Regions from separate parts of the Terribacillus sp. DMT04 genome, predicted to be linked through region 1. Evidence: riboswitches for the same ligand, from Rfam matches in the RefSeq annotation. Region 1 holds a riboswitch; each other region holds the start of a gene.
What was found. A riboswitch is a leader RNA that binds a small molecule or an ion and turns the genes downstream of it on or off. The one in region 1 is predicted to bind S-adenosylmethionine.
Positions count from the first base shown of each region.

Region 2: linked by a shared signal. The riboswitch ahead of KS242_RS04420 (LLM class flavin-dependent oxidoreductase) and the one ahead of KS242_RS02645 (iron-containing alcohol dehydrogenase family protein) in region 1 are both predicted to bind S-adenosylmethionine.
Region 3: linked by a shared signal. The riboswitch ahead of KS242_RS09950 (Na+/H+ antiporter NhaC family protein) and the one ahead of KS242_RS02645 (iron-containing alcohol dehydrogenase family protein) in region 1 are both predicted to bind S-adenosylmethionine.
Region 4: linked by a shared signal. The riboswitch ahead of KS242_RS15225 (MetQ/NlpA family ABC transporter substrate-binding protein) and the one ahead of KS242_RS02645 (iron-containing alcohol dehydrogenase family protein) in region 1 are both predicted to bind S-adenosylmethionine.

Region 1 is NZ_CP077639.1:477,490-485,381, reverse strand. It holds gene ddlA (D-alanine--D-alanine ligase) at 1-176, opposite strand, end outside; gene KS242_RS02665 (DUF4385 domain-containing protein) at 323-772, shown strand; gene KS242_RS02660 (metal-dependent hydrolase) at 831-1,457, shown strand; gene KS242_RS02655 (MBL fold metallo-hydrolase) at 1,471-2,601, shown strand; gene KS242_RS02650 (pyridoxal phosphate-dependent aminotransferase) at 2,642-3,820, opposite strand; SAM riboswitch class I at 3,925-4,028, shown strand; gene KS242_RS02645 (iron-containing alcohol dehydrogenase family protein) at 4,108-5,202, shown strand; gene KS242_RS02640 (carbon-nitrogen family hydrolase) at 5,199-5,984, shown strand; gene KS242_RS02635 (DUF3817 domain-containing protein) at 6,076-6,369, shown strand; gene KS242_RS02630 (DUF456 domain-containing protein) at 6,401-6,889, opposite strand; gene KS242_RS02625 (tetratricopeptide repeat-containing glycosyltransferase family 2 protein) at 6,953-7,892, opposite strand, start outside.
Region 2 is NZ_CP077639.1:816,836-824,727, forward strand. It holds gene KS242_RS04375 (IDEAL domain-containing protein) at 262-612, shown strand; gene chbG (chitin disaccharide deacetylase) at 733-1,476, shown strand; gene KS242_RS18290 (hypothetical protein) at 1,458-1,568, opposite strand; gene KS242_RS18040 (DUF2164 family protein) at 1,553-1,693, opposite strand; gene KS242_RS04390 (YdbC family protein) at 1,782-2,000, shown strand; gene KS242_RS04395 (uracil-DNA glycosylase) at 2,002-2,634, shown strand; gene KS242_RS04400 (VOC family protein) at 2,645-3,010, shown strand; gene mreBH (rod-share determining protein MreBH) at 3,023-4,030, opposite strand; gene KS242_RS04410 (CAP domain-containing protein) at 4,532-5,491, shown strand; gene KS242_RS04415 (DnaJ family domain-containing protein) at 5,564-5,935, shown strand; SAM riboswitch class I at 5,948-6,049, shown strand; gene KS242_RS04420 (LLM class flavin-dependent oxidoreductase) at 6,129-7,493, shown strand; gene KS242_RS04425 (S66 family peptidase) at 7,513-7,892, opposite strand, start outside.
Region 3 is NZ_CP077639.1:1,869,342-1,877,233, reverse strand. It holds gene KS242_RS09960 (ABC transporter permease) at 1-425, shown strand, start outside; gene rhaS (rhamnose ABC transporter substrate-binding protein) at 471-1,511, shown strand; SAM riboswitch class I at 1,758-1,866, shown strand; gene KS242_RS09950 (Na+/H+ antiporter NhaC family protein) at 1,971-3,251, shown strand; gene KS242_RS09945 (aspartate kinase) at 3,493-4,839, shown strand; gene KS242_RS09940 (3'-5' exonuclease) at 4,858-5,607, opposite strand; gene KS242_RS09935 (DUF294 nucleotidyltransferase-like domain-containing protein) at 5,604-7,517, opposite strand; gene KS242_RS09930 (sigma 54-interacting transcriptional regulator) at 7,617-7,892, shown strand, end outside.
Region 4 is NZ_CP077639.1:2,933,316-2,941,207, reverse strand. It holds gene KS242_RS15250 (ABC transporter ATP-binding protein) at 1-565, opposite strand, end outside; gene KS242_RS15245 (GlsB/YeaQ/YmgE family stress response membrane protein) at 756-1,007, opposite strand; gene KS242_RS15240 (glycerophosphodiester phosphodiesterase) at 1,269-2,081, shown strand; gene KS242_RS15235 (hypothetical protein) at 2,122-2,262, opposite strand; gene KS242_RS15230 (MerR family transcriptional regulator) at 2,460-2,786, shown strand; SAM riboswitch class I at 3,311-3,422, shown strand; gene KS242_RS15225 (MetQ/NlpA family ABC transporter substrate-binding protein) at 3,515-4,324, shown strand; gene KS242_RS15220 (methionine ABC transporter ATP-binding protein) at 4,337-5,350, shown strand; gene KS242_RS15215 (methionine ABC transporter permease) at 5,347-6,012, shown strand; gene KS242_RS15210 (inorganic phosphate transporter) at 6,063-7,061, opposite strand; gene KS242_RS15205 (DUF47 domain-containing protein) at 7,072-7,689, opposite strand; gene KS242_RS15200 (HesB/YadR/YfhF family protein) at 7,875-7,892, shown strand, end outside.

The sequences.
Region 1 (7,892 bases):
AGCAAATAATCTGCCTTATCATTTAGCTGCCATTTACCTTCTTTATCAATTCCAATTAAAACGACATCATATTTATCTTTATCGATTGCATCAGCAATATTTTTTGCGGATTGTAAGGATACTTCGTGTTCTGCGGATTTACCGCCAAAGACGATACCTACTTTTGTTTTCCCCATCTGTATCATTCCTTTCTAACGTGAGACCATTGTTTTTATTTTATCACAAACGTGTAAAACTGCCTCTATGTCCAGTATAAAAATTGGTTTCATCGGCATCACTTTCGGTAACTATATACATTAACAACAGAGACAGGGGGAAGGAAATGGGCTATTACGATCATTTTGATGAATCCATTGATTATCGTCAGCAACCTGAGAAGTATCGCGTAGGACGCGGCGAGCAAGGTGTGCTGATGGTGGAACCATATAAAAGTGAGCTCCTTCCCCATTGGCGCTTCAAGACACCAGAAATTGCAGAGGAATCGTGCCACAAGCTATCCGAGATGTTTGAAGAATACCGAAAGCAAGATGATTTTGTCGGAATGGACATGGCACGCAAATATATCCAAATGGGCTATACGAGAGCCAGACGGTATGCCAATTATAAAGGCGGCAAAAAATATAAGGATAAAGATAAGAAAGAAATAAACGAGCGCCAAATTGATAAAGAGAAAGCTGCTTCGGCACAAATATTCAAGCGCAAGTGGGATGCAATTAGAGAAGATGAAGATTATCTTTCTCGAAAAAAGGCGCATCAGAAACAATACGGATAGCCATTATCTAAAGATTCTAGTATGCTTTTAAAGACTAACTTTTGGAGGCACAGCTAGAATGAAAGGAATTACACATTTATTAATAGGTGCTGGCGCCGGTTTCGCCAGTGCTACCGCTTTGGATGCTGATGGTGCTGTCACCGTCACGATGACTTGTACGGCAGCAGTTGCCGCATTGGTACCTGATTTAGACACAGGCGGACTTCTCTCAAACCGCATCACATTTTCCCATAAAGCGATTCGCAATATTACTATTTTTATTGGATTATTGCTCATTTTATATAGTATGTGGAATCTTTACGGTCAGGATCGCTATATCGGTTTGGCGATTGGAGCAGGAATTATGGTTCTTTCCCGCGTAATAAATAAGAAGTTCATGCTTCTGATTACCGGCATTGCCGTATGCTTAACCGGGCTGTATGCAGGGCATACTTGGATAGTGATGAGCGGGTGTTATATTAGCGTTGCATCTTTTCTTTCCCACCGAACTTACACACATTCCTTATTGGGACTGCTCTATTTCTACATAATGATGACATTCTTTGAACAAGAGACAGCCCTTTTCGGAACACAGCTTGCTGGTACAGCTGGTTATGCAAGCCATTTGCTGGCGGACAGCCGTATATTCCCGGTAAATAAGCGAGGAGTAAAACTGCTCCTTCCTATAATAAAAAAAGAATTTTAAAGGAGACGATTGCATGAATCCATTGCACACAGCAGAATTGGCAGAGAAAGTGAAAGCGAAGGAAACCGTCCATCTGCTGGATATTAGACAGGAAGCGGATGTCCAGGATTGGGCAGTCGATGCTGAAAATATTATCCGCTACAATATTCCTTTCGCTGAGATCAAGGCAAATCCGACGAAAACCCGGAACATATTGCCCGATAATGATCCTGTTTATGTCATGTGCTACAAAGGCAAGTCCGCACAAACAGCCGTCTCCCTTCTAGAGGCTGCAGGAATGGATAAGGTCGTGCATGTCGTTGGCGGTATGCAAGCTTGGGGAGAAACAATGAGTCCGCGAAAAATTGGCGACCTTACTTACGGGGGAGCAATTTATCAATTCATGCGCATCGGCAAAGGCTGCCTGTCTTACATGATTGTCTCGAATGGGGAAGCAGCTGTCGTTGACCCAGCTAGATTCACAGAAGTTTACACTTCTTTTGCGAACGATAATGGCTGGCAAATCAAACATGTGTTAGATACCCACTTGCATGCCGATCATCTGTCCGGCGGCAGGAAATTGGCAGAGGAAACAGGCGCAACCTATTGGTTCCCTGCTGACGATGGCAAAGAAGCAGCGTTTGCGTTCTCTCCGCTCAAGGACGGTATAAGCATTCCATTTGGTCAGCAAGAAGAAGGCGTGCGCTGCGTTGCCTCACCTGGTCACACAGAAGGAAGCGTTAGTTTTGTTGTGGATGATACGTTCTTGCTGTCTGGCGATATTTTGTTTACGGAATCGATCGGTCGCCCCGACTTAGCCGGCCAAGCCGAACAGTGGGTGCAAGATCTGCACACTACTTTATATGAAAAGTATCCCATGTTGTCGCTGGATTTAATTGTCCTGCCTTCCCATTTTTCCGAGCTGTCGGAAATCGGCTCTGATGGAACTGTTCAAGCAAGAATGGAAGATTTGTATCGAAAAAATCCACGGCTCCAGATGCAAGATGCAGGTGCGTTCACTGCTTCTGTTCTCGGCAGCATCCCTGACGAGCAGCCGAATAGCTATCAGTTGATCAGAGAATCCAATCAAGGAAAAGAAACGATTGCAGACGCTGAGGAAGCTATTGTAGAATCCGGTCCAAATCGTTGCGCTGTTAACAGCTAACTATACGACGGAAGCCAGCCCATTTACGGACTGGCTTTCTTTATGCTTTTGAGAAAATGCCAAGCTTCTCAATCCGCTTTGCAGCTTCTATTAATCTTTCTTCCGAATCCAGCAGTCCCGCACGTACATATCCTTCCCCGTACGCACCAAATCCGTTTCCAGGTGCTACTGCCACATGCGCTTCTTCTAGCAATAGGTCAGCAAATGCTTCAGAAGTATATCCCTTTGGAACGGGCAGCCACACAAAGAATGTTCCTTTTGGTTCTGGCACCTCCCAGCCGATCGTACGAAGATGGCCAAGGAAAGCATCCCTTCTCGATTCATATGTATGAAGAAGCTCCTCTACACAAGTCTGATCCGATGTCAGCGCATAAGCAGCCGCTTCCTGCATCGCACCAAACAAACTCACATAAACGTGATCTTGAATCAGATTAATACTTTCAATAACAGATGCATTACCAACAGCAAAGGCGATACGCCAGCCTGCCATATTATACGTTTTCGACAACGTGTACATCTCAATGCCGACTTCCTTGCTGCCTTCAGATTGCAAAAAGCTTTGCGGCTTCTGCCCATCAAATCCAAGCGCCCCATATGCAAAGTCATGCAGTACACATATTTGATGTTCCTTTGCCAGCTCTACTGTCTTATCGAAAAATGCCTGATCTGCAGTTGCTGCAGTCGGGTTGTTCGGATAGTTAAGAAACAGCAGCTTTGCCTCTTCTAAATCCTTGTGAGCAATCGTATTATAATCTGGCAAGAAATCATTTTCAGCATGTAAAGGCAGCAGCGTTGTTCTCGCTTGTGCCAGCTCAATGCCAGACATATAATCCGGGTATCCCGGATCTGGAAGCAACGCCAAATCTCCTGGATTCAATAGACATTGGCTGATTTCCACTAAACCTGTCTTCGATCCGAACATAATGGCCACTTCCGTCTCAGGATCCAATTCCACATTATACTCGCGCGCATAAAAATCACAGACAGCTTGTTTAAGAAAATCAAAGCCTCGGAATGGCGAATATTTATGATAAGCCGGATTATCAGAAGCTTCTTTTAACTTGTCCACAATATGCTGTGGTGTCGGCAAATCAGGATTCCCCTGTCCCAGTTTAATGATATCGTGCCCTTCCTGCTCCAGCAGACTTACTTTATGCACCAAGCTGGCAAAAAATTGTTCTGGCAGTCGTTTTAATGCATCCGAAATTGGAAAATCCATGTTACTCACGCTCCTGTTGTTACGCCTCTATTTCTGACTATTACCAATCTTGACAGTGTTGCAAATAGAGTGCGATAATGAACAAATCATACAGCAATCACACACTCTTATCAAGAGAAGGCGGAGGGACTGGCCCGATGAAGCCCGGCAACCGGTGCAGCGATGCACACGGTGCTAATTCCAACAGCAGCAAGCTGAGGGATAAGGGGAAGAAATGACACAACCTTTCCCTCTTCCATATTCGCTTGGAAGAGTTTTTTTGTGTTAATAATGACCGAGGTGATCACATGACCATTCAAATAAAAGGCGCTCCCAACTATTACGCCTGTGAAGAAAATATATTAGAAAGTCTGCCTGCAAAGCTAGCAGAAATGGCTTGGACAAACGGTCTGCTTATACATGGCGATGCATCGTGGAAATCCGCAGCTCCGTTTCTTGATCCTATTGACTTGCCCGTTACACGCGTTGCCTATAATGGGCAGTGCACACATGCAGAAGCTGCACGTCTAGCAGATGCAGCACAAGAGCAAGAAGCACAGTTCATCATTGGCGTTGGCGGCGGAAAAGTTTTGGATACTGCAAAAGCAGCAGCTAATGATGCTAACCTGCCAGTTATCTTAATTCCAACCATCGTCTCCAACTGTTCGCCATGGGCTTCTCTTAGTGTTTTCTATGATGAAGCAGGAAACTTTGTTGAATATACCATCTTCCCCCGCAGTACGTTTATGCTGCTTGTAGAGCCCAAGCTCCTGCTCACAACACCTGCTCCCTATTTAATCGCGGGAATTGGCGATACATTAGCGAAGTGGTATGAAGCAGATGCACTTACCGAGAAAATGACCGATCAGCCCCTTGCTGTCCAAATTTCCCGCAGTGCAGCTAGATTATGCCGCGATATTTTAATTGCAGAAGGGGATGCAGCGATTTGCTCACTGCAAAATCATCGTGCAGACAGTGCCTTTTTACGTGTTGCAGAAACCGTTATTATGGCCGGCGGTATGGTAGGCGGTTTTGGAGATGAATATGGACGCATTGCCGGTGCACATTCTATCCATAACGGCTTGACACGAGTAGCAGAAACACACGAACAGCTGCACGGCAATAAAGTCGCTTACGGTATTCTTGTACAGCTGGCTTTGGAGGAGAAATTTGATGAGATTTTAGTGCTGCTTCCTACGTACCGCAGACTTGGTTTACCTACTGTCTTAAAAGAGCTTGGTATTAAAGATAATATAGAAACTGCGATGAAAACTGCTGCGGACGGCGCAGTTGCTCCCGGGGAATCGATTCACTTTATGCATGTCTCCTCTTCCGAACAAGTAGTAGAAGCTATGCAGCGTTTGGAATCATTCATAGCAGAAAATCAAGGAGTGAAACAATGAAACTAGCGCTTGTACAGCACAATGTTGTCTTTGGTGATCCTGATACAAATTACGAACAAGTTGAAGCGTTAATTAAAGAAGCTCAGAAAAACGCCGACGTGATTGTGCTTCCTGAGCTGTGGACAACGGGTTATGATTTGACAAGACTTGATCAAATTAGTGATACGCACGGCGAAACAACAAAACACTTTATCCATGATTTGGCGAAGACATACCAGGTACACATTGTTGCTGGCAGTATTGCAAAACGTACAAAATCCGGCGTTTATAATACGATGCTTGTTTATGGCCCAACTGGTGACCTGCTGCATGAATATGATAAGGCACATCTATTTCGTTTAATGGATGAGGAAAAGTATCTACACCAAGGGGACAAAACGGCATCGTTCTCTTTAGGGGCAGTACAAGCTGCCGGCGTCATTTGTTATGATATTCGCTTCCCTGAATTCATCCGCACACATATGATTAACGGACAGCAAGTTCTGTTTGTCGCCGCAGAATGGCCAAAACCGCGGCTGGATCATTGGCGCGCCCTTCTGTTAAGCCGCGCTATTGAAAACCAATGTTATGTTGTTGCTTGCAATCGTGCCGGCAGTGATCCTGCTAATACGTTCGCCGGCCACAGCGTCATCATTGGCCCATGGGGAGAAATAATCGCAGAAGCAGGCGAGGAAGCGACAATCCTATATGGTGAAGCCAATCTGGAGCAAGTGGATGATGTGCGAAACCAAATTCCCGTATTCCAGGACAGACGGCCAACAATTTATGACGTGCAAGGATAATTTGACAAACTTATGACAAGTTCTCCCTAAGAGTGGTAAAGATGGGCAAGCTTGCTTATACTATTAACAAATAGTTTCTGGGAGGGCTTTCATGGAAGCGACACTAAAATGGTTCCGTATAATCGGCTTTTTGGAAGGAACGTCTTTGCTTCTGCTGCTAATCGTAGCAATGCCGTTGAAATACATGATGGACATACCAATCTTCGTAACCTATATCGGCGCCATCCACGGAGGACTATTCGTTCTGTATGTAGCCTGGACTGGCTACACCACATTGAAAGTCGGCTGGGGATTGAAATGGGCTTTCTTCGCCTTGATTGCATCCGTTATTCCGTTCGGTTATTATATTTTCGATATGCGACTACAGAAAACAGAATATGCATAAAAAAAGCGAGCAAAGATGCTCGCTTTTTTCTTTAGACAAATGCTGCGATAAAGAACCAAATAATCATAATAAGCTGAATGACAATCTTGGCTATCGATCCACCGAGGAAACCTAGCAACGATCCGATTGACGAATATAGTGCTTCCTTCGGCGTTCTTCTTTGGACTAACTCTGTCACCAAGACAGCAATAAACGGGACAACAATGATTCCGATAGGCGGGAAGATAAACGAACCGACAATAACACCAATAGCTGCGATTCGTTCTCCCCATTTGCTGCCGCCGAATTTCTTCACAAAGTAACTATTCGCAATAATATCCGATATGATCAAGATGACCGTCAAGATTACCATTGCAATCCAGAATAGAACAGACAAATCGCCATCACTTAGCATGAATTGGAACACAAGGAAACCAATCCAGAGCATTAGCGGCGATGGGATAACCGGGTAAATAATTCCTGCAAAACTAGCAATGAATGCCAACCCAATAATAATCCACGCAATAATATCTAATGCCACAAATAATCCTCCATATCTTATCTTGATAATTCGTATTATGACACACCGAACAAGAAATGAACATTAAAGCCTTAGCTTCTCAAAAAACGCCGCATTATGCTGGACACTCGGATGATCTGGATGATAAGAAACAGCTTGAAGATGGGCAGACTTCGCTTGTTCCATCAGTCCTAGCCGAGAGTAACAAAGCGTCAGCTGAACATATGGGTACCACGTCGTATACGCAGGTACACTAAAGCCTGGCAGTTCCTTTCCTTCATAATCCAAAGCTTGCCGGTACCAATACGCGCCTGCATCATAGTTTTGTTCTTCTGTAAAAAAGTCTCCAATAAAACAGCAAAATTCCGGTCGCGGACGGTCATATTGAAAAGAACGAAACAGATGCATACGATAAGCTTCGGTATCGCCTGTAGCTTTACAGCAATCCGCTAAATACTGACAGGCGCGAATATTATCTTCTACCCAGCCCTGTTTGGAACGTAGAAATTCCATATAATAAGACTTTGCCTGTTCAAGCTTTCCATGGTCTTTCAATTCATTTGCATAATAAAACATGTCTCTTGGCGTCAGTTCTCTGCCAGAGGCCACGTAGGATTCATAGATACGCAAATTGCGGTCAGAGAGCACATGGGACTTTTCACTTTTACGATGTGTGACCGCTATTTCTGATGCAACAATATTCCCTCCAAATTCCAAGTACTCATGCACTGCCCCGCGCCAGCGAAAGTTTTTGCTGCGCTTCACAATCCGGTTGCGTCTATACAAAAATAACGGACGCCCTGCTTCATCCAAGGCGGTGTGGTAATACATAGACACCACATCCACATCATCATGTATTCCACTCCATAAATCACGAAGCGCTGCTTGATCTTTTGACAATAGGACATCATCTGCATCCAGCCACATAATATAGTCACTTGTCGCTTTACTAAAGCTGTAATTTCTAGCCGCAGAAAAATCGTTGATCCATTCAAAATCAAAAATTCGGCTTGTAAACTGGGAA
Region 2 (7,892 bases), 340 kb from region 1:
AGCCACATTATATCGCATTCAACTGCAGAGAGAAAACGATTCGCAGCAGCAAGATTAACAAAACGTCATACGGGGTATAAAATGAATAGACAGGTAAGCATTATAACTGTTATTAAGGCAGCAATAGACCTTTTGTCTGAATATTTTAAAATTTATCATGCGAAAGTATTGCGCTTTTGGAGTGAATCTTTTATAGTATTCTTCAACCTACAACAATCACCATTGCTTAGCCAGCCGGTTAAGCTGAAGGAGGACAATGATATGTCTGATAATCAAAGTTTTGTAACTGTTGGTGACTGGGTAACTGGACATTCGATAAATGATGAATTATTTACTGGTTTCGTAGAAGCAGTAAATGCAAAATTAAATACCGTAAAAGTATATGTAACAGAAAGTGATCATAAAAATACAATCGGGAAAACGATTGAGACGTTCCAAAGTAAAATCAAATTCTTCCCGCCAGTGGAGGAACAGAGCCGTGCGCATCTGTTGAACTTAATTGACCTTTCCTTGATGTCTGGTGATAAGGATTGGTTCCTGCACTTGACGGAGGATTTGAAAGTGCTGGATGAGTTGGAAGCAGCGTCTGATTCACAATATATTCCACATTAAGAAGATCGAGCAGAAATTGCTCGGTCTTTATTTTTTATTGCAGGATTGGTAAAGGAGTTTCTCTTGGTTGTGGAGAAATAGTGCATAACACTTTCGCTGTTCCAAGAGGAGGCAATACGAATGAAAAAACTGATTATCAACGCCGATGATTTTGGGTATTCGCGCGCAGTCAATTATGGAATTATCGATTGCCTGGAAGATGGCGTTTTAACATCGGCTACGATGATGCCGAATATGCCAGGTGCTGAGCATGCTGCTGTTCTAGCAAAAGCGCATAAGCAGTTAGGTGTAGGTATCCACTTAGTGCTTACATGCGGTAAGCCGCTTCTCCCAACGCATAACACGATTGTAGATAGTCATGGTTTGTTTCGGAACTTAGCCTTTTATCAAGGCTCGTATACGATTGATGCTGATGAAGTAGAAGCAGAATGGGAGGCGCAAATCGAGCGTTTTCTATCTTTCGGTTTAACTCCTACGCATTTGGATAGCCATCATCATATTAATACGTATAACGGCATCAACAAGGTGTTCTTGCGGCTGGCTAAGAAATATGATCTGCCAGTTCGCCATAATATGCAGCTTCCTTCGGGACAGATAGCGACTGATAAATTTGAGCCGTCTCTCGAAAAAGCATTGGCAAATGAAGAAGCGCTGCTTGCGATCTTCGGAGATGCCGAGACCTTGGAAGTCATGTCCCATCCTGGCTATTTAGATAAAGCAATTTATACTGGATCTGCTTATAACTACGCGCGGCTAGATGAAGTGGAACTGCTCACATCTAAGCGAGTCATCGATTGGCTTACGCATAGTCAGGAAGTAGAACTTGTATCGTTTGCCCATGTGGGTCACCGTTCGCGCACTTGAATCCCAAACAGATCTTCTATCTTTTCATTCATAAACTGATAAGATGCTTCAATTCCGGCATTATAAAAGATAGGTGCTAGTTCTTCCAGGATGAAGTCGAGCGCAGCCCTGCGGCCAGGTCGCCTAGCTGCTCGTCTTTTTCTTGTTCGAAATAAGTCTTTAGTGATTGCAGCATATCGTTTCGCTGCACGTCGTTTAGTTGAATTGGCTGTTGCATAGTATATCCCTCCATAAAGCTCTGTTTTCGTTTTATTATAGCAAAAAGTTCTGCTAGACTTTAGAAAAGGGAAAAGGTGGGAGTGCAAATGGCGGAATTGTCATATGAAATTGTTAAAGAACTAGGCGTACTTTCGGTATCTCCGAAAGGCTGGCAGAAGGAACTTAACATGATCAGCTGGAATGGACGGGAACCGAAATATGACATTCGGGATTGGGCGCCGAACCATGAGAAGATGGGTAAAGGTGTAACGTTATCAGTCGAAGAAGCTAATGAACTGCGTAAGCTGCTCTTGGAGCAAAAATAGCATGCTTCCAGAAGCATTAGTGCAGCTGGCAAAAGAAAGAATGGCTCCTTATCCGTGCGAAGGTTTTCTGCCAGGCAGAGGACCGAAACATCCCGTGTTGTTTTTTGTCGGAGAAGCACCAGGTGAGACGGAAATACATACGCACGTACCGTTCAGCGGCAGAGCCGGTAAGGAACTGGATTTATTTCTCGAGCGAGCCGGAGTTAAAAGAGATGAAATATTTATTTCCAGCTCTGTCCGAAGCAGACCTTATCAGTACAAGACGAAGCAGATTCGCGGAGAAACGATTACGAAGAAATACAACCGAACGCCAACAAAAGCTGAAGTTTTAGCTCATGCTCCTGTATTGGATTATGAAATTGCCCAAGCTGAACCAGAAATGCTTATAACGCTAGGCAGAATTGGCTGGGAGCGGTTAACTGGCTCCAAGGAGAAAATCACACATGTTGCTGGAAAAATTATTGAACAGCCGATTCAGCAGTTAAAAAGTTTGGAGGATAATGCGTTTATCTTTTCTGAGAAAATGTATCGTATCTTCCCGACTTACCATCCAGCGTCCGTCTTTTACAATCCGGGACTGCGGCCGGTCATTGAAGAACATGCCTATACAATACGTGAACTCTTAAATCGATAGGAGCGGGAACATGATAAAAGGAAAAGTGATTGGTTTTGAACTAAATAGCCAAGAACCGGAAAAAGCAGTCAGCTTTTATTCCAACGTCTTTGGCTGGGAGGTCATGGAACCGAATTGGGGTTATCATGATGTAACAACAGATGGACCAATTAATGGGGGAATTAGTAAGGGACCGCATGATTTTCCCCATGGAACACGTATACAGATTCAAGTAGAGAATCTGGATCAGGCGATAGAGGATGCTAAGGCAGAGGGAGCAGTTGTTGTTCGTGAAAAAATGGACTTTGAGCGATTCTATCTTGCTTATTTAATCGACCCAGTTGGCGTTGGTATTGGGTTGGTAGAATACAAAGAAACAGGCGTATCAGCTGACTGATACGCCTGTTGTTTATTTGGCTGCTTTTTGCAGTTTCGTAATCATTTGCAAGGCACGGCCTGTACCGATTGCAACAGATTCTAAAGGATTAGGTGCTAGGTGAACAGGGACAGAGATCTCAGAAGCCAGCCATTGCTGCATGCCTTTTAGCAGTGCGCCGCCGCCTGTTAAAATAACACCATGGTCTACGATGTCGCCGCTTAACTCTGGCGGGCAGTCTTCTAGGGTCATGCGGATTGTCTCAAGAATCTGTTCTAATGATTCTTTTAGTGCCACTTGCACTTCTTTGGAGGAGATTTGAATTGTCTTCGGCAAACCGGTCACCATATCACGACCGCGAACATCCATTGTCATCTCATCATGATCGATTAAAGCAAAGCCAATTTCCATTTTAATCTGCTCTGCAGTTCTTTCACCGATTAGGATATTGTACTGCTTGCGGATATACTGCACAATTTCTTCATCCATTGAATCTCCGCCGATACGGACAGAACGACAGGAAACAACGCCGCCGAATGAAATAATGCCAACTTCGCTTGTTCCGCCGCCAATATCCACAATCACATTCGCAACTGGCTCATCAACGGGCAGATCAGCGCCGATTGCTGCTGCAATCGGTTCTTCAATCAAGTGGACATTTTTCGCGCCATAAGATTTAACTGCATTATGGATAGCGCGTCTTTCAACAGAAGTACTGCCAGACGGTGTGCAGACAACAATGGTTGGTTTGCGAAGGGAAGACCCCATCACTTTGCTTACTTTTTTAAGTATTTCTTTCAGTAATTGAGCGGTAACATCATAATCAGCAATTACACCATCTTTTAATGGACGGATTGGAACAATATTTTGCGGTGTCTTTCCGACCATTTCCTTCGCTTCTGCACCTACAGCAACGACATTCTTCGTTTCTAAGTCAATTGCCACAACAGATGGCTCATTCAATACAATTCCTTTTTGTTTCGTATATACAAGAATATTTGCGGTACCAAGGTCTATTCCGATTTCGGGGTTAGCGAACATTGTATTTCCTCCAATAATGACATATTTCTACTATATTCATTCTCTAAAGACTGAAGCTTTGTGGGGGTGTGTCGATGAAAGAGCTAAAAAGCTGCTACGATTCAACATATTTCATTCTATCACCTGGTATAAAAGCATTAAAGAGATACCTTTATCCTAATTTGGCAGATAAAACTAATAGACTTAGGAGAAAAGGATTATAAGGAAGGAATAAAAGAAAGTCAATTTACAGGTAGATTACAAATAATGAGGGATTGTTACAGAAACTAGGAATAAAAAAGTCTGTCAATCACTATTTTCATCCAAAAACTAGCATACAAGATTGATTTTGCTAGTTTCTTCATCTGTTAATCGGGTAGTATTCCGCATAAAGTCTGGCTTCGTATGTTTTAGACCAGAGGAACGGCACTGTTGGTAATTCTAGGCTGAAATATTACACAAAAACCTATGCTATGATGTTGCTGCAACAAGAAAAACACATCCTTGAAAGGAGCAACATACATGTTTAAGAAAGTACTCGTAACAACATTATCTACAGCTATCCTAGCCGGAGGTGCTTTGGCAGGAACAGCAGATGCTGCTTCAGCTCACCCAGTAAAAGCAGAGGCACAAGTGCATGTCGTAAAAGGATCTTTCTCTTCTATTGAAGATTTAAATACCTTGGTGAATAACTACCTATCACCTTATAAAATTCAAGTTAATCTTAATAGCTTGCTAGCAGGTTATGGTATACAGCAGCTAGAACAAGCACAAACTCCAGCACAAGAAACAACGGAGCAGAAACAAGTACAAACTCCAGCAACAGAGCAAACAGGAGTAAAAGCTCCAGCACAAGAAGCACCTAAGCAAGAAGAAGTACAAACACCAGCACAGGAAGCACCTAAGCAGGAAGAAACAAAAACTCCAGCACAACAAGCACCTGAGGCAGAAGAAGTAACAGCTCCAGCAGCACCGAAGCAAGAAGAAGCAGCTGTACCACAAAAAGAAGAGCAAGCAACAGAAGAGCAAGCACAGGCTCCAGCTCAAAAGCAGCAACCTGCAGCTGACAACAAGCAAACAGAAGAAAAGCAAGCAGCAGAAGGCCTAAGTGCTTTTGAACAACAAGTAGTAGAACTAACAAACCAAGAGCGTGCAAAGAATGGTCTTAGTCCTTTAAAAGCAGATGTTGAACTAAGCAAAGTAGCACGTGCAAAATCACAGGACATGGCTGACAATGGTTACTTTGACCACAACAGCCCAACTTACGGTTCTCCGTTTGACATGATGAAATCTTTCGGTATCTCTTATAAAACTGCAGGTGAAAACATCGCCCAAGGTCAAAAGACACCAGAAGAAGTAGTACAAGCATGGATGAACAGCCAAGGTCACCGCGAAAACATTATGAACCCTGATTACACAAACATCGGAGTCGGATATGTCGAAAACGGTAACTACTGGACACAGCAATTTATTGGCAAATAATTCTGATTACTATATAATGAAAAGCAGCCGTAGTTATTGCGGCTGCTTTTCTTGTATGTAGGAGGGGAAATCATGGATCTGATATCCTTGCTTGCAGAAGAAAAAATCAAGCAAGCAGAAGCCAATGGTGAATTTCGCAACCTGCCTGGCGCGGGTAAACCATTGGAATTAGAGGATTTGTCTGGGGTGCCGGAAGATATGCGGATGAGCTATAAAATCTTGAAAAACGCAGGATATATCCCGCCAGAGATGCAGCTGCAAAAAGAGATTATGAGCATGCGTGATCTGCTTCGATCTTGCATCGATGACGGGGAACGAGCAGCTTATCGAAAAAGGATCAGCGAGAAGGAAATCCAATATGAAGCGCTGCTTGAGAAGCTTCGTCAGCACGCACCAGGTGCCCTCAGGCAATACCAAGACCAAATAGAACATAAACTAACCTAATTATATGGTACTTTCTTATCATGAGAGGTGGAGGGACTGGCCCTTTGAAGCTTCGGCAGCAGGCAGTAATGCACTGTGCCAATTCCAGCAGACGATATGTCTGGCAGATAAGAGGAGCGATTTACCTTGGATAAGGAGCCTCTTCTGTTAAGCAGAAGAGGCTTTTTTACATAGAAAAGAGGAGCTGAACAAAATGCGTAAACAAATCATTCTGCAAGCTTTTGATATGACAGCCGCCATGCATAATGCGCATGGTCTATGGAAACACCCGGAAAGCAGAAGGCACCGCGAGTATAAATCGCTCGACTATTGGATTGAGCTAGCGCGGCTTTTAGAGAAAGGGAAGTTTGATGCGGTGTTTTTTGCCGATGTTCTAGGGGTTTATGATGTGTATGGAGGAGATGAGGCAGCAGCCTTGCGCGATGGTGTGCAAGTGCCGCTCAATGATCCAGCTTTTGTCATACCGGCAATGGCTGCCGTAACAAAGCACTTGTCTTTCGCTGTTACGGTAAGCACTTCGTATGAACAGCCGTTCCATAATGCCCGTAAGTTTTCGACACTTGATCATTTGACCAACGGACGTATTGCATGGAATATTGTTACGTCGTATTTACCGAATGCAGCCCAAAATTTTGGCTTGGAAAAAATGGTCAAGCACGATGAACGTTATCAAATTGCCGATGAATTTTTAGAGGTTTCTTATAAGCTGCTTGAAGATAGCTGGGAGGAGGATGCTGTCATTGCAGACCCGGAAAGCGGTGTGCTTGTTGATGCTGCAAAAGTCCATCGCATCAAGCATAAAGGCAGTTATTTCTCCGTGGAAGGACCGCATGTGAGTGAGCCTTCTCCGCAGCGAACGCCAGTGCTTTACCAAGCTGGCACTTCAGAGAAGGGCAGGGATTTTGCTGCAAAACATGCGGAATGTGTTTTTGTAGGGGGACCGACACCGGAAAAAATTAAGTATTATATAGAGGATATTAAGTCGCGGGCAGAAGCTTACGGCAGAAGGAAGGACGAGATTAAAGCATTCACCTTCCTGCAGGTCGTAGTAGCTGAAACGGAAGAAAAAGCTTACAGCAAGTATGAGGAAATAAAAAAATACTGGAGTGCCGATGCAGCTAAGGCGCAATATGGCGGTTCAACGGGGTATGATCTGGCTGCTTATGAGAATGAAGAAGATTTATTCACATATAAGCATACTGAACAAGGACAATCTCGAGCGGCATATCTGACAAAAGACGCTGCACGACCATTTACGGTTAAAGAGATTCAGGAAAAATTCAGTAAACCTGCTGAGATGGACATTTTTGTCGGCAGTCCGGAACAAGTAGCAGATCAAATAGAAGAATTCTTTGTTCGCAGCGGAGTAGATGGATTCAACCTGACACATTATATTACACCAAAAGATTTGCAAGATTTTGTCGAGTTAGTTGTTCCAATTCTGCAGGAGCGCGGGTTATATAAAAAAGCGTACAAAGAGGGTACTTTTCGAGAGAAACTATACAACCACCCGTACCTCCAGTCTGGACACCCAGCAAAACAAAGGAAGAGGAGCTGATAGTCAGCCCCTCTTTTTTCTATTCCAGATAAGTCAATGTGCCGCTGCCGTCTTGGTAAGAGATGGTGGCCAGCGCACCATTGATCATTGTCAGCTGGGGCGGCATATGGCCAATATCGGCATCATAAATAATAGGTAGTTCAAGTTCGGCTGCAAATTCATGAATCATTTGTTCAATTGTATAGTCTTCCGTAGAGGTGCTTCTGGCAGGTCGTCCGAATATAGCACCGCTTGCCCCCTCAAACCAGCCTAATTCTCGTAAATGCCAAAGATTTCGATAAACTTCAGCTGTCCCCCAGTCGCCCCATTCCAAATAAACAATGGTGTTCTCTGTAAAACCATTCCGCCATTTTTCAATTGGTGCATATTGCGTCCCGGCAATGGCGGTTAATGTATTCA
Region 3 (7,892 bases), 1.4 Mb from region 1:
TCGGAATTCTTTTGCACCAAACAACTTTTGGCAGAAAGGTGTTTGCTATCGGTAACAACCCGACTGCGAGCCGCTTCTCTGGTGTGCGAGTTGACCGTATAAAAGTAATTGTCTTTATGCTTGCAGGACTATTGGCTGCTATTACAGCGATTTTCCTAACTTCTAGAATGGGCAGTACGAGACCAAATATTGCCACAATGTATGAGCTTGATATTATTGCCATGGCTGCACTTGGAGGTGTGAGCACCGCTGGCGGAAAAGGCCGCGTACTCGGTGTTGTAATAGCTGTTTTCATTATTGGCTATCTGCAATATGGACTTGGTCTGATCAATATGCCGAGCCAGCTGTTTTTAATCATTGTTGGCGCATTGCTCATACTGTCTGTCGCCATTCCAAAGTTAGGCAGCATGATAAAAAGAAAATGAGTACTCCAGCTTAGCTGATACTAATAGAAAAAAGGGGAGACCATGATGAAGAAAATAGCAAAGTGGGTAGGATTGATTGTATTGGTATGCATGCTGGCTGCTTGTAGCCAAGGAGCACCAGAATCCAACGGTGCATCCGGGAATACAGACGATGGGCCAAAGAAATATGCTTTTGTATTTAAGAACACAGGAAATCCTTATGGCGAAAAGATGCAGGAAGGCTTTGAGAGCGCAGTAAAAGAATTAGGCGGAGAAGTAATTTTAAGATCGCCGGATCAGCCAACTGCTGAAGGACAAATTCAGATTATTGAACAGTTAATTACGCAAAAAGTAGATGTAATTGCAGTCGCAGGTAATGACCCGGATGCACTCGAGCCTGCTCTGAAAAAGGCGAGAAATCAAGGAATCAAAGTATTGTCTGTCGATTCAGCAGTCAATGCAGCCAGCCGTGATATCCACGTGAACCAAGCGAACCCAGAACGAATCGGGCGCGTACAGATTGAAGCAGTGTCCGAAATGATAGGCGGCGAGGGACAAATTGCTGTATTGAGTGCAACGAGTCAGGCAACGAACCAAAATGAGTGGATCGAATGGATGAAGAAGGAACTGGAGAAAGAGGAATACAAAAATATTGAACTTGTAAAGGTAGCTTATGGAGACGACTTGCGAGATAAAAGTGTATCTGAAACAGAAGCACTGCTAAAATCATACCCAGATTTGAAAGCAATTATTGCACCAACCACAGTCGGTATTGCAGCAGCGGGCAAAGTGCTTACTGATAAAGGACTTGAGGGAGAAGTTGCGCTGACTGGTTTAGGGCTTCCAAGTGAAATGGCAACATATATTGAGAGTGGCGTCAGCCCTTGGATGTACCTTTGGAATCCGATTGATGTTGGTAAGGCAGCTGCGTATACAGCTTATGAACTAGGAGAGGATAACATAAGCGGCGAACTTGGCGAGAAAGTTGATTTGCGTGATCTCGGAGAAGTAGAAGTTGTGGAAGATGGGGAAGGCACACAGATTATGTTAGGCGATCCATTTAAGTTTGATAAAAACAATATCGATGAGTGGAAAGACGTATATTAAACAGTTCAGCGGGGGAGAATTACTCCCCGTTTTTTCTATAATAGGATAAGAAATCAGACGATTACAAATAAAGGAATCTATTCGACAATCATGCATAACGCTAAAATGCATCAGAATCTTCATATTTAACAATTGCTTTTTGTTAAGCACCCGAATACCCCCAATATTATCCATTAAGATTTTCATTGATAATGAAACTTAAATCATGTATCCTCTTATTTACTGCGACAAAAAAATAATATTTTTTTCTTATTAAGAGAGATGGAGGGACTGGCCCGATGATATCTCGGCAGCGGAACTTAATAATTAAGTTGCTGTGCCAAATCCAGCAAGCCAAAGCTTGTAAAGATAAGAGAAGTGTTTTATAGCTATAAGGCCTCTTCTTGTTATATGAGAAGGGGTCTTTCTTTGGTTGCAAGTTGGAGAATGATTTGTCGTATTATATTTGGAGGTGGAACGATGAAAAAAGGAAATCCATGGGCACTCATCCCATTTCTTGTTTTTTTGATTTTATTTATTGGTTCAGGAATTATTACGGGTGATTTTTATGCATTTCCGGTTATTGTAGCTATTGCTATTGCGGGTGCTGTGGCATTGGCGATGAATCGAAAAGAAACTTTTGCACGAAAGGTTGATATTTTTTGCCAAGGCGCAGGTAATTTAAATGTCATGATGATGGTTGTTATTTTTCTTCTAGCTGGGGCATTTTCAGCGACAGCAAAAGGCATGGGAGCTGTGGACGCTACAGTTAACTTCGCATTATCTTTTGTACCGCAAAACCTGCTTATTGTAGGTCTGTTCATTATTGCCTGCTTTATCTCTCTGGCTATGGGTACATCAGTAGGCACGATTGCGGCGTTAGCGCCAATCGGTGTGGGAATAAGCGATCAAACCGAACTTTCGGTAGCTTTCGTCACAGCGGCAATTGTTGGCGGAGCAATGTTTGGTGATAATTTATCCTTTATTTCAGATACGACAATCACCGCCGTTCGCTCGCAAGGTGTAAAAATGAAGGATAAATTTAAAGTGAATTTTTGGATTGTGGTGCCAGCAGCTATCGTAACCAGCATTATTCTAGGAGTAATGACAATAGGTGAAACAGCACAAGTAGACCATGTTGGTTATAATTGGGTAAAAATTCTGCCTTATATTTCCGTCATTATCTTTGCTTTAGCCGGAATGAATGTGTTCCTTGTTTTAGCATTAGGAATTGTTTTTTCTGGTGTTATAGGCTTGGTTGATGGCAGCTATCAAATGATGACGCTTTTCCAAACGATAGGAGACGGAATCGCCGGTATGTATGAAATCGCCTTTCTCGCTATCTTAATAGCTGGAATGGTAGCAGTTATTAAACACAATGGCGGGATTGACTTTCTGCTTCACCTCTCTACACGAAAAATCAAGTCACAAAAAGGTGCTGAATTTAGTGTAGCGGGACTTGTAGGTCTTACGAATTTATCGACGGCTAACAATACGATCTCTATTTTAATTACCGGACCGCTTGCAAAGAATATATCTGATAAGTATGGAATTGATCCGCGAAAAACCGCAAGTATTTTAGATATCTTCTCTTGTACCATCCAAGGGCTAATTCCATACGGTGCGCAATTACTGGCAGCTGCTAGCGTAGCGGGTATATCGCCAGTAAGCATCTTGCAATATTCCTACTACCCAATCCTTATTGGTATTTGCGGTAGCATTGCGATACTTCTCGGATATCCGAGAAAGAAGAAAGACTAAAAGAGCGATAATAAGATGATAGATTGAAGTTAGGACATTACCTTTTGTAATATACAATGGATGTAATGTCCTTTTTCTATCTATAGATAAGTTAATCTGCATAAACAGTTAACTATAATAATATTACGTAAACTAATATCGTCACTTTTTTCTCAAAATTATGTCTTTCATCTAGTCAGCGGCAGAAAACCTGTGATACTATTTTATCTATGTAAAGAAAAAGCGTAATGGAGAGAGAGATATGAAGGTAGCTAAATTTGGTGGTAGTTCAGTAGCAAGTGCGGAACAGCTCCGCAAAGTAGCACAAATTGTAAAAGAAGATACAGAACGGAAATTTATTGTTGTTTCTGCACCAGGGAAACGGGATAAAGCAGATACGAAGGTAACAGATTTGCTGATTGCAATTGGCGAGGCGCATCGCAAAGGAGAAGACGTCAGCAAACAGGTCGAGAAAGTACTAGCGCGTTTTCGCTCCATCGTAAGTGACTTGGAGCTGGATAACAATCTAATTGAGCAAATAGCTGATCATTTAGATGGAATACTAGCTGATACGATTCCTGTTTTGGATAAAATGGACGCTTTGAAAGCTACGGGAGAAGATTCGCTGGCGAAAGTATTTAGTGCTTATCTAAACAAATTAGGCGTAAAAGCAGCCTATGTTAATCCACAGGAGGCGGGCCTTCTTGTCAGAGAGGAACTGGGCGGTGCCCGTATACTTGATGAAAGCTTCGATCATTTGTACAATCTTCGTAAACGTGACGAGGTGCTTGTTATTCCAGGTTTCTTTGGTTATACAAAAGAAGGAAAGCTGGCAACATTTCCGCGGGGCGGATCTGATATTACTGGGTCGATTGTAAGTGCGGGTGTAAAAGCTTCTTTATATGAAAACTTCACCGATGTAGATAGCGTATACAGTGTGAATCCAAACATCGTGGACAATCCGAAAGAGATTCATACACTGACATATCGGGAAATGCGGGAGTTGTCTTATGCCGGTTTTTCTGTGTTTCATGACGAAGCTCTAATTCCAGCGTTCCAAGCAAAGATTCCAGTGTGTGTGAAAAACACCAATAATCCGTCTGCGCCAGGTACGATGATTGTAGCGGAGAGAGAAGTGGCGGGCAACCCGGTCATTGGTATTGCAAGTGATGCAGGTTTCCTTAGTATTTATATTAGCAAATATTTAATGAACCGGGAGCTCGGATTTGGACGGAAGCTCCTGCAGATTCTTGAAGAAGAGAATATTTCGTTTGAACATGCGCCATCCGGAATTGATGACATGAGTGTTATTATTCGTGAGAGTCAGCTTCCTGCAGACAAAGAAGCAATTGTTGTGCGCAGGCTGCAAGAGGAACTTCAGGCAGATCATGTATCGATAGACCGAAACCTTTCTATGATTATGATCGTGGGAGAGGGAATGATTGAGACTATTGGAGTATCCAGCACCGCTACAAAAGCATTCACAGACGCAAATGTGAATATCGAGATGATCAACCAAGGTTCTTCAGAGGTGTCTTTAATGTTCGGTGTAAAAACAACACAGCTTCATGATGCGGTGAAATCTCTGTATCAAGCATTTTTTCAGTAAAAAAAATCAGGACAGCGACTAAAGTTGCGCTGTCCTGATTTTCTTTTTTATCTTACTTAAAGGCAGTTGGAGGCTGGCATAATCACGGATTCCTCGGTCAGCTGCCATGTCCAGCAGACGAACGAACACGTTAGCTGTCATTTTCGCATCTCCGAGTGCGTGGTGCCGATCGGACTGCGGCACCTCGAAGCGGCTGATTAAGCTGTCAAGACGACACTGCCTTTTTTTAAAAAACATCCTCGCCATTATTTGTGAATCCAACGTATAGCAGGAGAGGGGAGGCAGTTTATACATCTTCAGCATCGTCTGGATAAACCGAATATCGAATGACGCTGGATGAGCTACGAGAATGGTATCTTTACTGTATGCCAAAAAACGTTCCATCACTTCGGTAAATGCAGGTGCGTTCTCTATTTCATCAGGGTCCATTTTGGTCAATTTGATGATTTTCTTTGGTGTTTTCAGCATTGGTTTTGCAACTTCATAAAATGTCTCATCAGATAGTATGTGGTTTCCTTGTACTTGGACCGCTCCGATTGAAATAATCTCATGCCCGAAGTCGGGGAAGAAGCCAGTCGTTTCTAAATCAAACACCGTAAATGTCTGATCTTCGAATGGCACTTCCCGCAGCGAGCGAGCTGGCTTGTAATTGGTAAGCGCTTCTTGCAGCTGTTCATATGCTGGTTCTTTCATCAGTGCTTTACGCTTTATATGCTGTGTCAATTTCCCATAAAGCATATATCGGAAAAGCTGTAAATCGATAATCATCCGTTCACCTTGTTTCTATTCTGTCTTAATTCAAGACCTTGCTGCATTCCTTTTGCGGCAGCAAGTGCATTTTTCAATGTCTGTTTATCGACTTTGTCCAGTTCTTTTACAGAAATTTGCGTTGTTAATGGTTCACCAGCATCCAATTGCTGCAGATTAAGCTTAAGACGGAAGAGCAGCAGTTCGTGCAAAGCTTGGATGGCCATTTCACTGTCACTTTTAGACATGTGGTTGTTGTCTAGAAGAGAGCGAAGGCGCCGGACAGTATGGACATTTTCAATGCCATAGCCGACCGCGTAAATACGTACGGCGTTAACGATTTGCATCATAGCTGACTGCTTTAGATTTAAACGCTTTTCCTTTGAACTAGTAGAGATACGGCCAAATGCTTGCAACGGCACACGTATCTGCAGCGTGTCGCGAATCAGCATTGGCTGCAGTTTTGGTGCGTGCTGCATCGCATGTGTAAGTTTTTCCCGGAGCTTGTGAGCAAGATCAAAATCTCCATATACAGGACGGAAATCAATAAAGATAGTAAAATCTCTCACTTCTTGTGCATCCAAATTCCGCAGCCATTGATCAATGGTATGAGACCATTGGGACAGGGAATGACGCCATTTCTTTTCCTTCGCCATAATGCCGCCGGTACAAAGCGGGAATCCGCAGGCATCGAGTTTAGCATTAATCTTTTCTGTCAATCTTTCGAAGTAAGTTTCTATTTCTTCTTTGTAGTTCAATTCATCGTAGTCTGCAAGAATAATCCCGTTATCTTGGTCTGTGCTGAACCCCTGCTCTTTCCTGCCTTCACTTCCCATTACGATAAAGCAGTAATTAATCTTTGGTCTGCCATATCCCTCATGGACCATTTCCCGTTCTGACAGTTCGATAATCTGTCTGTGCATGCGATCATTGTAGCTTGAGATCAATTCAACAATATCGTAACCATACATACGCTCGTCGATCAGCTGCTGGATGAACAGCTGAAATTGCTTATTGTGCACCGGACTGAGACTTGCCAGTGTTTCAATTGAGTCAGCATTGGCAATTCTGTAAGTGAGCTCAAAGTAAACGCTGTTCGACACACTGAGGAAAGAGGATTGGCGGATAAAACCGACCGCTCTGCTTCCGTGGAGCACAGGTATCACAGCCGCTGGGTGATGCTTAAGGAAGGAAAGGGCATCATAAATAAAATCATGTTCCTGCACAAAATAATAATCTTTATTCATAATTTGTTCTACTGGAGCGTCCAATCTGCCTTCCTTCAGAGCATCGAATATTTGCCGATATCCAATCATCCCTTCAATATCTTGTTTGTTCGAACTAACAGCAACACCTTCCGTTTCTGCAGTTTGAAGCAGTTCGGCTGCTGCATAAACGGATTCGTCGGGATGAATGAAAGTGGGGCGCTCCATAAAACCGGATACGCGCTTTTTATAAAGGGCCGGTTCCGTTTGGTCAGATAAATCACTAGTTTTGTATTTTACTTCTTCATACAAGCTTTTCATCATTTGGCTGACTCGCTCGAGAATCGCCTGCGAAAACTGTACATTTTGCTGCATGGCTTGCTGGAAGGAAGCCTTTGGGAAAACAATCGATTTTGCTTTCTCTGCAGCTTGAACAGCTATTTGCATGTCGCCATTAGCTACCAGCGTTAATAAGCCGGCAAAATCTCCTGGATAGTCGTAACGAACAGCCACTTGCTTGCCATTGGCTTGGTATATGATATCTTTTGCAACACCTGAGACAAAATAATGCACATGGGCATCTTCAACGTTTTCTTCGGCGGAAACAATATACTCATTTTCTAAAAATTCCTCGATCTCTGCTTGCTCAAACAACGCATTGCGCTCTTTGTCATGCAGCAGGGAGAAAGGCATTGTGTTTTCGTATAATTTGGCTAATTGTGTCATCGTTAAGTCGCTCCTTGCATGTCAAGAATCTTATTATTGCTAATTTCTGCAGACTAGTATACCCTATAAGTGTGCAAAACTTTGCAGGATGTGATCAAAATGAAAAATTTACTCATAATTGGTGCTGGTGATGAGGCCGTCTTATTTATTAAGCAGCTGCAACGGTTCAAGGAAATTCGGGTCGCTGGGATGCTAGTGAAAAGTCCAAGTGCCCTCGTGAAATACCAAGCAGAACGACTGGCTATTCCGCTTTGGAAAGATGTGACCGCTGAATCATTAGAGCAGGTCGATTTTGTGCTGGAGATCTCTGGTGAATTAGCAGATTTTCTTGATCCTTCGCTTTGTAAGGCGGAGATTATATCCGGACAAAGTGCA
Region 4 (7,892 bases), 950 kb from region 1:
TCATTGTAATTCCTAACTTACGCTGAATTTGTCTGATTTCTGAACGCATGCGAGCACGAAGCTTGGCATCTAAATTAGACAGCGGTTCATCCATCAGGCAAAGAGGCGACTGTGTCACAATAGCTCTTGCCAAGGCGACACGCTGTCTCTGACCGCCTGACAGCTCGCGAGGCTTTCGTTTTAGATAGTCAGCCAATCCAAGCATTTCAGCAGCTTCTGTACAACGATGCTGTTGTTCTTCACGTGATATTCTCTTTGTATGTAAGCCAAACATAATATTCTGTTCCACATTCAAATGCGGATACAGGGCATAATTTTGAAAGACCATGGAAAGATTTCGTTTATTTGGAGGTGCATGATTCATTCGTGTTCCATTCACGAATAAGCTGCCATCTGTGATTGGTTCCAGTCCAGCTATCATGCGGAGGATGGTGCTTTTTCCGCAGCCAGAAGGACCAACCAGCACGAAAAATTCACCTTGCTCCAGTTTTAAATCGACTTTTTCAATGACATTTTTCTTGCCATCATAGGACTTCTTTAATCCGGCTAGCTCTACATGTGCCATAATCTGCTCCTTCCTGAAGGTCATTATTTAGAACAATTACACTATAACTGGTGAAAGTTGAGCATTCGTGAAGGGTTCGTGAAAATTGATTTACATATAGGAGGTCAAGGTGGATTAATTTTACATAATGTGAACAATCCCAATAAAAAAAGTCTTGCAGGCATTTGCCTGCAAGACTTTTTGCTTGCGGTTACTTTTTACGAACTGCTCTTAAAATTAAGCTTAGGACAAACACGAAGATGATTGCTCCGATTAGAGCTGGAATAATCGCGATGCCAGCTAAGTCAGGGCCGAAATCTCCGAAAATCAAACCACCGAGCCAAGCACCGATGATACCGGCAATAATATTACCAATAATTCCGCCTGGCACATCACGCCCCAGAATTAATCCGGCAAGCCAGCCGATAATACCGCCGACGATAAGGTATAAGATAAAACTCATTATAATTACCTCCAGTGTTAAGTAACTAGTTTTCTTCTGTAACTAGTAATAGCTTTCCCGACGAACACAATTCGCAAACCTCCTTTGTTACTGCTATAAAGGGAAATACCTTGATGATTTACATGTTTTTAAAAATAGCTCCATCATTCTACACAGCAACTCAACATCACCTTAATAATAAGCCGTTATAGTTAAAGTACAGAAATCGTTCTATTTATAAGCAATGATGACAATCCAGATACTTACAGGGAGATGATCTGAATGACAAATCAGTTTAATCCGTCGTATGAGTCAGTAGCTGCAAGGTCGCTTGCTAATCAGTCGTTACCAAAGAGCAGTCTACCCGTCATCGCACACCGCGGAGCGTCCGGATTTGCACCAGAAAACACGATTGCAGCCTTTGATTTGGCAGTCGAGATGCATGCTGATTATATTGAGTTGGATGTGCAGATGACAAAAGATGGTCAGCTTGTTGTCATTCACGATACCTCCATTAATCGCACTAGCGCAAATGCACCGGATGAAACTGTATATGTGAGGGATTTATCGTATGCTTCGCTGCAGTATTTTGATGTCGGTGCTGCTTACGATGCCATGTATGAAGGTGAGCGTGTACCGCTGCTGGAGGATGTAATTAAAAGATATAAAGGGGAAACCAAGTTTCTAATTGAACTGAAGTCTCCGGAACTGTACGATGGTGTCGAAGAAGTAATAGCAGAGACGCTGGAGAAAAATGAACTGGCTAATGTTTTGCATGCAGAAGTAATTTTGCAATCTTTTAATTTTGGGTCAGTCGCTTACTTGTCACAGCTTTTGCCACATGTCCCGCTCGGTGTGCTGACATCACGAAGTGCGGATCTTACAAATCGGAAACTGGATAAGATATGTACGTACGCTGATTATGTAAATACACATTTTACTAACGTAACACAAGACGATACACTGGTTAGCAGAATTCATTCACGTAATATGCGGATCATGCCGTGGACTGTGAGAGCACCTGGTGAAGTGCAGCCGCTTATACATGCTGGTGTAGATGGTATCATTACAGATTATCCTAATTATGTGAAATAAGGTAAGGAGACCTGAATCGTGAAGGTCTCCTTTATCTTTGTTATCTATTTTGAACGAGTCGAAGCAATTCAAATGCTCTGTCTCCAGCTATTGCTGCGAGATCCTCCCAGTACTCGTCGCGTTTTAAGTCGAGTTCAACAATTTGCTTGGCTAAATCCAGGGCTTCCTGTTCATTTGCCACCTGTCATGTGCTCCCTTCTGTGAGTTCCTTCTTCTTTATAAATGCAGTATATAAATAACCGCATCCAGATGCATTAAACATGTCAGTGATGTTAACGAGGTTTTTAGTTGTTTGTTAGGTTTCCTTACATAACGCTAGGAGTATTTACAAATTACGGTATAATGAGCTGTAACAGCACAGGATGATGAGGTGAACAGATGAGTAACGAGCCTTCTTATAAGAACAGGAAAGTAATCACAATAGGTATTGTGAGCGAGCTGACTGGTCTTACAGAGCGTAAGATACGTTATTATGAAGAACGCAAGCTCATTTTTCCAGAACGTTCAGCGAAGGGAAATCGCAAGTACTCTTTTTCAGATGTAGAGCAGCTGATTGATATCGCCAACAAAAGAGAAGAGGGTGTGCAAACTTTCGAGATTCGTCAGCAGATGCTAAGAGATAAGAGAAAGGAAGCGGAAAGAGAAAGCCGCCAGCAAATGCTTCGCGGACAAATCAACGCCCGCTTTGGGATACAGAGAGAATAGATGTGTACGTATGTGTTGGGAGGCCTTGTACACAGAAAAGCCGGATGATGTTCATCCGGCTTTTTATGCTGTTTAAATACAGCCAGAGCTCGTTCTCTTTGTTGTTTACAGTCCACTATCGGCGCGGGATCTGTACCGACGACACAGTGATGAAGTGTACAGGATGTTCCCTTATTTTCAAAGCAAATGACAAAATCCTTTAATGTCTGATAATAATATTCGTATCGATGAGAAAATCCTGTATTTAAATGTGGAGTTACATGGAATAAAAGCCATATGTTGTCGCCTTCTGCAGCTTGATCAAGCGCTTGTTTGAAAGTGTGGTGTTATCAAGTAACCGTAAATATTTGCGATACCATACAGCCAATGTTGTCAAAATGTTCCTGTTATCCTGTTTTGCAATATTATCCTTTACGCTAGTACATCAAATGTGTGTGATTTTTCGCTAAATTGTAAATTATTATTGACAATCTATTCTTTGGAAGGTAAAGTAACAAACAGATCAACACAAACGCATAATGAAATTCTTATCAAGAGTGGCGGAGGAACAGGTCCTGTGAAGCCCAGCAACCAGATCAGATGATCTAGGTGCTAATTCCTGCAGCCGGTAGGCAATACCGGACTGAGAGATAAGAGAATCGCTGCATACGTATACGGTGCGCTTCTCTTATTCAAGAGAAGCGCTTTTTTAATGTAGTTGATAACAGCTAAGAAAAGGGGATAAAAACATGAAAAAAATCTTAAGCTTCGGACTAATTGGATTATTAGCATTATTTTTAGCGGCATGCGGCAATGACACTTCTGGTGCACTAGCAGAGGACGAAATCTTGGTAGGGGCTACGGGCGGACCGCATGAACAAGTGATGGAAAAGGTAAAAGAACTTGCAGCTGATGAAGGAATTGAAGTAGAGATCAAAACGTTTAACGATTACAATACACCAAACAGTGCTTTAGATGAAGGAAGCCTGGATGCCAACAGTTATCAGACGTTGAGCTTCCTGGAAGATCAGAAAGAAAATAAAGGCTATGAACTAACGGAAGTATTTAAAACACTAACATTTCCAATGGGTATCTACTCTGAAAAAATTAAAGGCATTTCAGAACTAAAAGAAGGCGATAAAATCGCTGTACCAAATGATCCAGCAAATGAATACCGTGCATTAAAATTGTTTGAACAAGCCGGTGTGTTAAAAGTTGATCCGGAAGCAACGAATACAGCAACTGCAAAAGACGTAGTTGAGAATCCGCTTAATCTGGAAATCGTAGAATTGGATGCAGCACAATTGCCAGCGCAATTGGAAGAAGTTCAAGCAGCAGCCATTAATACAAACTTCGCAATGGGTGCAGGATTAACAATTAAAGATGACGCCATTTTTGCTGAAGATATCGAAAACAATCCGTGGTCTAATTACTTTGTTGTTCGAACAGCTAATAAAGATGATGAGATTGTGAGCAAGCTGAAGGATATCTATCAGTCTGACGAGATGAAGCAATTTGTAGAAGAAGAATTCAACGGATCTGTTGTTCCAAGCTGGTAAGGGGGAAGTAAATTGATTGAATTAAAGAATGTAACCAAAACCTTTACCACTGGCAAGAAAACAGTGGAGGCATTGAAAGATGTCTCCCTAAAAATTAAAAAAGGTGAGATCTATGGCGTGATCGGATTCAGCGGAGCGGGGAAAAGTACCCTGATCCGCTGTACTAACTTACTGGAACGTCCGACCGAAGGAGAAGTACGTATAGATGGAATAGATCTTACAAAGCTGAAAAAAGGGCAGCTACGTAAAGAGAGAAGCAAAATCGGTATGATCTTCCAGCATTTCAATTTGCTTACGACAGCTACTGTGTACGAGAATGTAGCTCGTCCGCTGAAGCTTAGTAAAGTTCCAAAACACGAAATCACCGAGCGTGTGAAGAAATATTTGAAAATTGTCGGTCTGGAAGAAAAGCAACATGTATATCCAGCTCAATTATCAGGCGGACAGAAGCAGCGAGTTGCAATTGCTCGAGCGCTTGCTCAGGAACCAGAGGTCTTGTTAAGTGATGAAGCAACGAGTGCGCTGGATCCGAATACAACATCCTCCATTTTAGAGCTGCTGCTGCGTGTGAATAAAGAATTGGGAATTACGATTTTCTTAATTACCCATGAACTGGATGTTATTCAGCGTATTTGTGATCGCGTAGGTGTGATGCATCAAGGAGAGTTAGTCGAAGAAGGTTCAGTCATTGATGTATTCACAAAACCACAGCATCCGCAGACAAGAAACTTTGTCTTTGACGATGCGAACTTCAAAGTTCCGGATAGCGTCAAGAAAGGACTTAGCGCAACAGGGCGGATTATTTCGCTTACCTTTATTGGAAGTTCTTCCAGTGAGCCTTTCCTTGCATCAATTACGAAGAAATACGATGTTGTTCCAAGTATATTAGCAGGTGGAATTGATCAGCTGAAAGAAAACTCTGTTGGGAAACTGCTCATTCATCTGCAAGGTGATGCTGCTGAAGTTGAGAAAGCTATCTCTTATTTAGAAGAACGTGAGATAACGGTTGAGGAGGTGGCGTCATGATTGCGGAATTTTGGACAGAGTGGGGTGCTGATATTACACAAGCACTTTGGGAAACCATTTTGATGACAGCCATCCCATTGGCAATATCAATTATCATCGGACTTCCTTTAGGTATTTTGCTCGTAATGACACGTAAAGGCGGTCAGGCAGAAAATCGGACATTTTATTCAATTACAAATGCGATTATAAATGTTATTCGTTCTATCCCATTCATTATCCTTCTTTTCCTATTGATTCCGGTAACGCGGTTTGTAGCTGGAACAACAATTGGGGTTGAGGGTGTTATTCTGCCTCTTGTAGTTTATACAGCACCTTATATTGCTCGTTTAATGGAATCTGCACTGCTGGAAGTGAACAAAGGCGTTATAGAAGCGTATGAGTCGATGGGTATTCCTACAATGAAAATAATCTGGAGTGTTATTGTCAGAGAAGCGCGCTCTACTATAATTCTTGGTTTGACAATTGCTACGATTGGTTTAATTGGAGCTACAGCAATGGCAGGCCTTGTTGGTGCCGGAGGACTTGGTGATTTGGCTTATCAATATGGTCATTTACGATTTGAGCCTGTCGTCATGTATGTGGTTATTATTGTTCTAATTGTACTTGTACAGGCGATGCAAACACTAGGTAATATCTGGGCAAGGAATTTGCGAAAAGATTAATATGGTAAGAAAAAAAGCACGCTTGGCTAGTCCGAGCGTGCTCTTCATTTTTAGAAGAAGATATTTAAGATGGCATACATTAACGCACCTAAGCAAGCAGTAATTGGTAATGTGATAACCCACGTAATGACCATACGCTTAGCAGTTCCCCAGTTAACTCCTTTACGACGGTGTGCAGATCCTACCCCCATAATAGAAGAGGAAATAACATGCGTCGTACTTACTGGCAAGTGGATAAATGTTGCACCAAAGATAATGAATGCTCCAGTTATATCGGCAGCTACACCGTTTACTGGACGAATTTTCATGATCTTACCGCCAACTGTTTTAATAATCTTCCAGCCGCCGATAGAAGTACCAAGTCCCATTGCAGTCGCACAGGATGCTTGCACCCAGAGCGGTATCTCGCTGGATGTATGAAGACCTGCAGTAATTAAGGCCATCGTGATAATACCCATCGCTTTCTGCGCGTCGTTCGTACCATGGGTAAACGACTGAAGTGCAGCTGTTAAAATCTGTACCCGACGGAAGTTTTTATTTGTCTTCGGCAAGTTTTTCTCCCGGAAGATGAGTTTGATGATGTTATATAAAATAAAACCTACAACAAAAGCAAGGATTGGAGAAAGAATCAATGCTTCTAAAATCTTAATAAAACCGCTTCCGTTTAAAGTAGCAAATCCGCTGGAAGCAATGACTGCCCCAGCTAAAGCACCGATAATAGCGTGCGAGGAACTGCTCGGTATCCCGTAATACCAAGTAATTAAGTTCCATGCAATTCCGGCAATCAGAGCTGCTAAGATTACCACAGATCCATTTACAATATTATCAGGGTTGGCGATATCACTTGTAATCGTCTTTGCAACTCCAGTAAAAGTCATTGCGCCGACGAAATTCATGATAGCTGCCATAATAATTGCATGTTTTGGTTTTAAGGCCTTAGTAGAAACAGATGTTGCAATCGCATTGGCTGTGTCATGAAATCCGTTGATGAAGTCGAAAGCAAGAGCAAATATGACGGTTAGAATGGTGATGATTAATAAAACATCCATTGGTTATCCCTCACGCATTCTTCATGATAATGGTTTCAAGATTGTTTGCTACAGATTGGCAGCTATCTGCAATTTCTTCTAAGATATAGTAAAGCTCTTTGTATTGAATGACCTTAATCGGGTCTTTTTCATTTTGGAAGAGCTGTTTCAAAGACTTACGGAATACCGTATCGCAGTTTTGCTCATGCTCTTTAATCTTAATTGCATGTGCTTGAATATCTTTTAGTTTATTTTGAGAAAGCAATTCAATTGTCGTCATAATTTCTTTAGCGCAAGAGCGTATTTCACTTGAAAATTGATCAATATAGCTGTCAGAAGAATAAATACCATAGGTATCCATCATCCCAGAGAATTCTTCCATCCCATCAAGCACATCGTCTAGACTGTTTGTCAGCTGCAGGATATCTTCTCGCTCGATAGGTGTGATAAAGGCATGGTTCAATTCTTTAATGATTGTATGTACAAGCTGGTCACCTTTTGTTTCATATTCCTTCAGCTTATTGGAGAACTCAGAAAGGGTAGCTTCGTCCTTCACTTTATATGTAACGAAGTAATCTGCAGTATTATCAATATTCTTTGCAATATCGGTAAGCAGCAAAGAAAATTTGTCTTGTTTCTTCTTGAACATTACTTAACCTCCGAATGGTGTTTGAATAAGTTACTTTAAGGGAACAGGAAATATTAATTTTTTGTAAACTATCCCTAAAAGATTGTAAACTTTTTATTAATAATTATCAACGACTTCGCTTGATTTTTGTCGAATGAGGTACATACTGCCACTATTTGTTATAGTTGTATAGAAGGGGTGAAATTATGCAAATATCTATTACT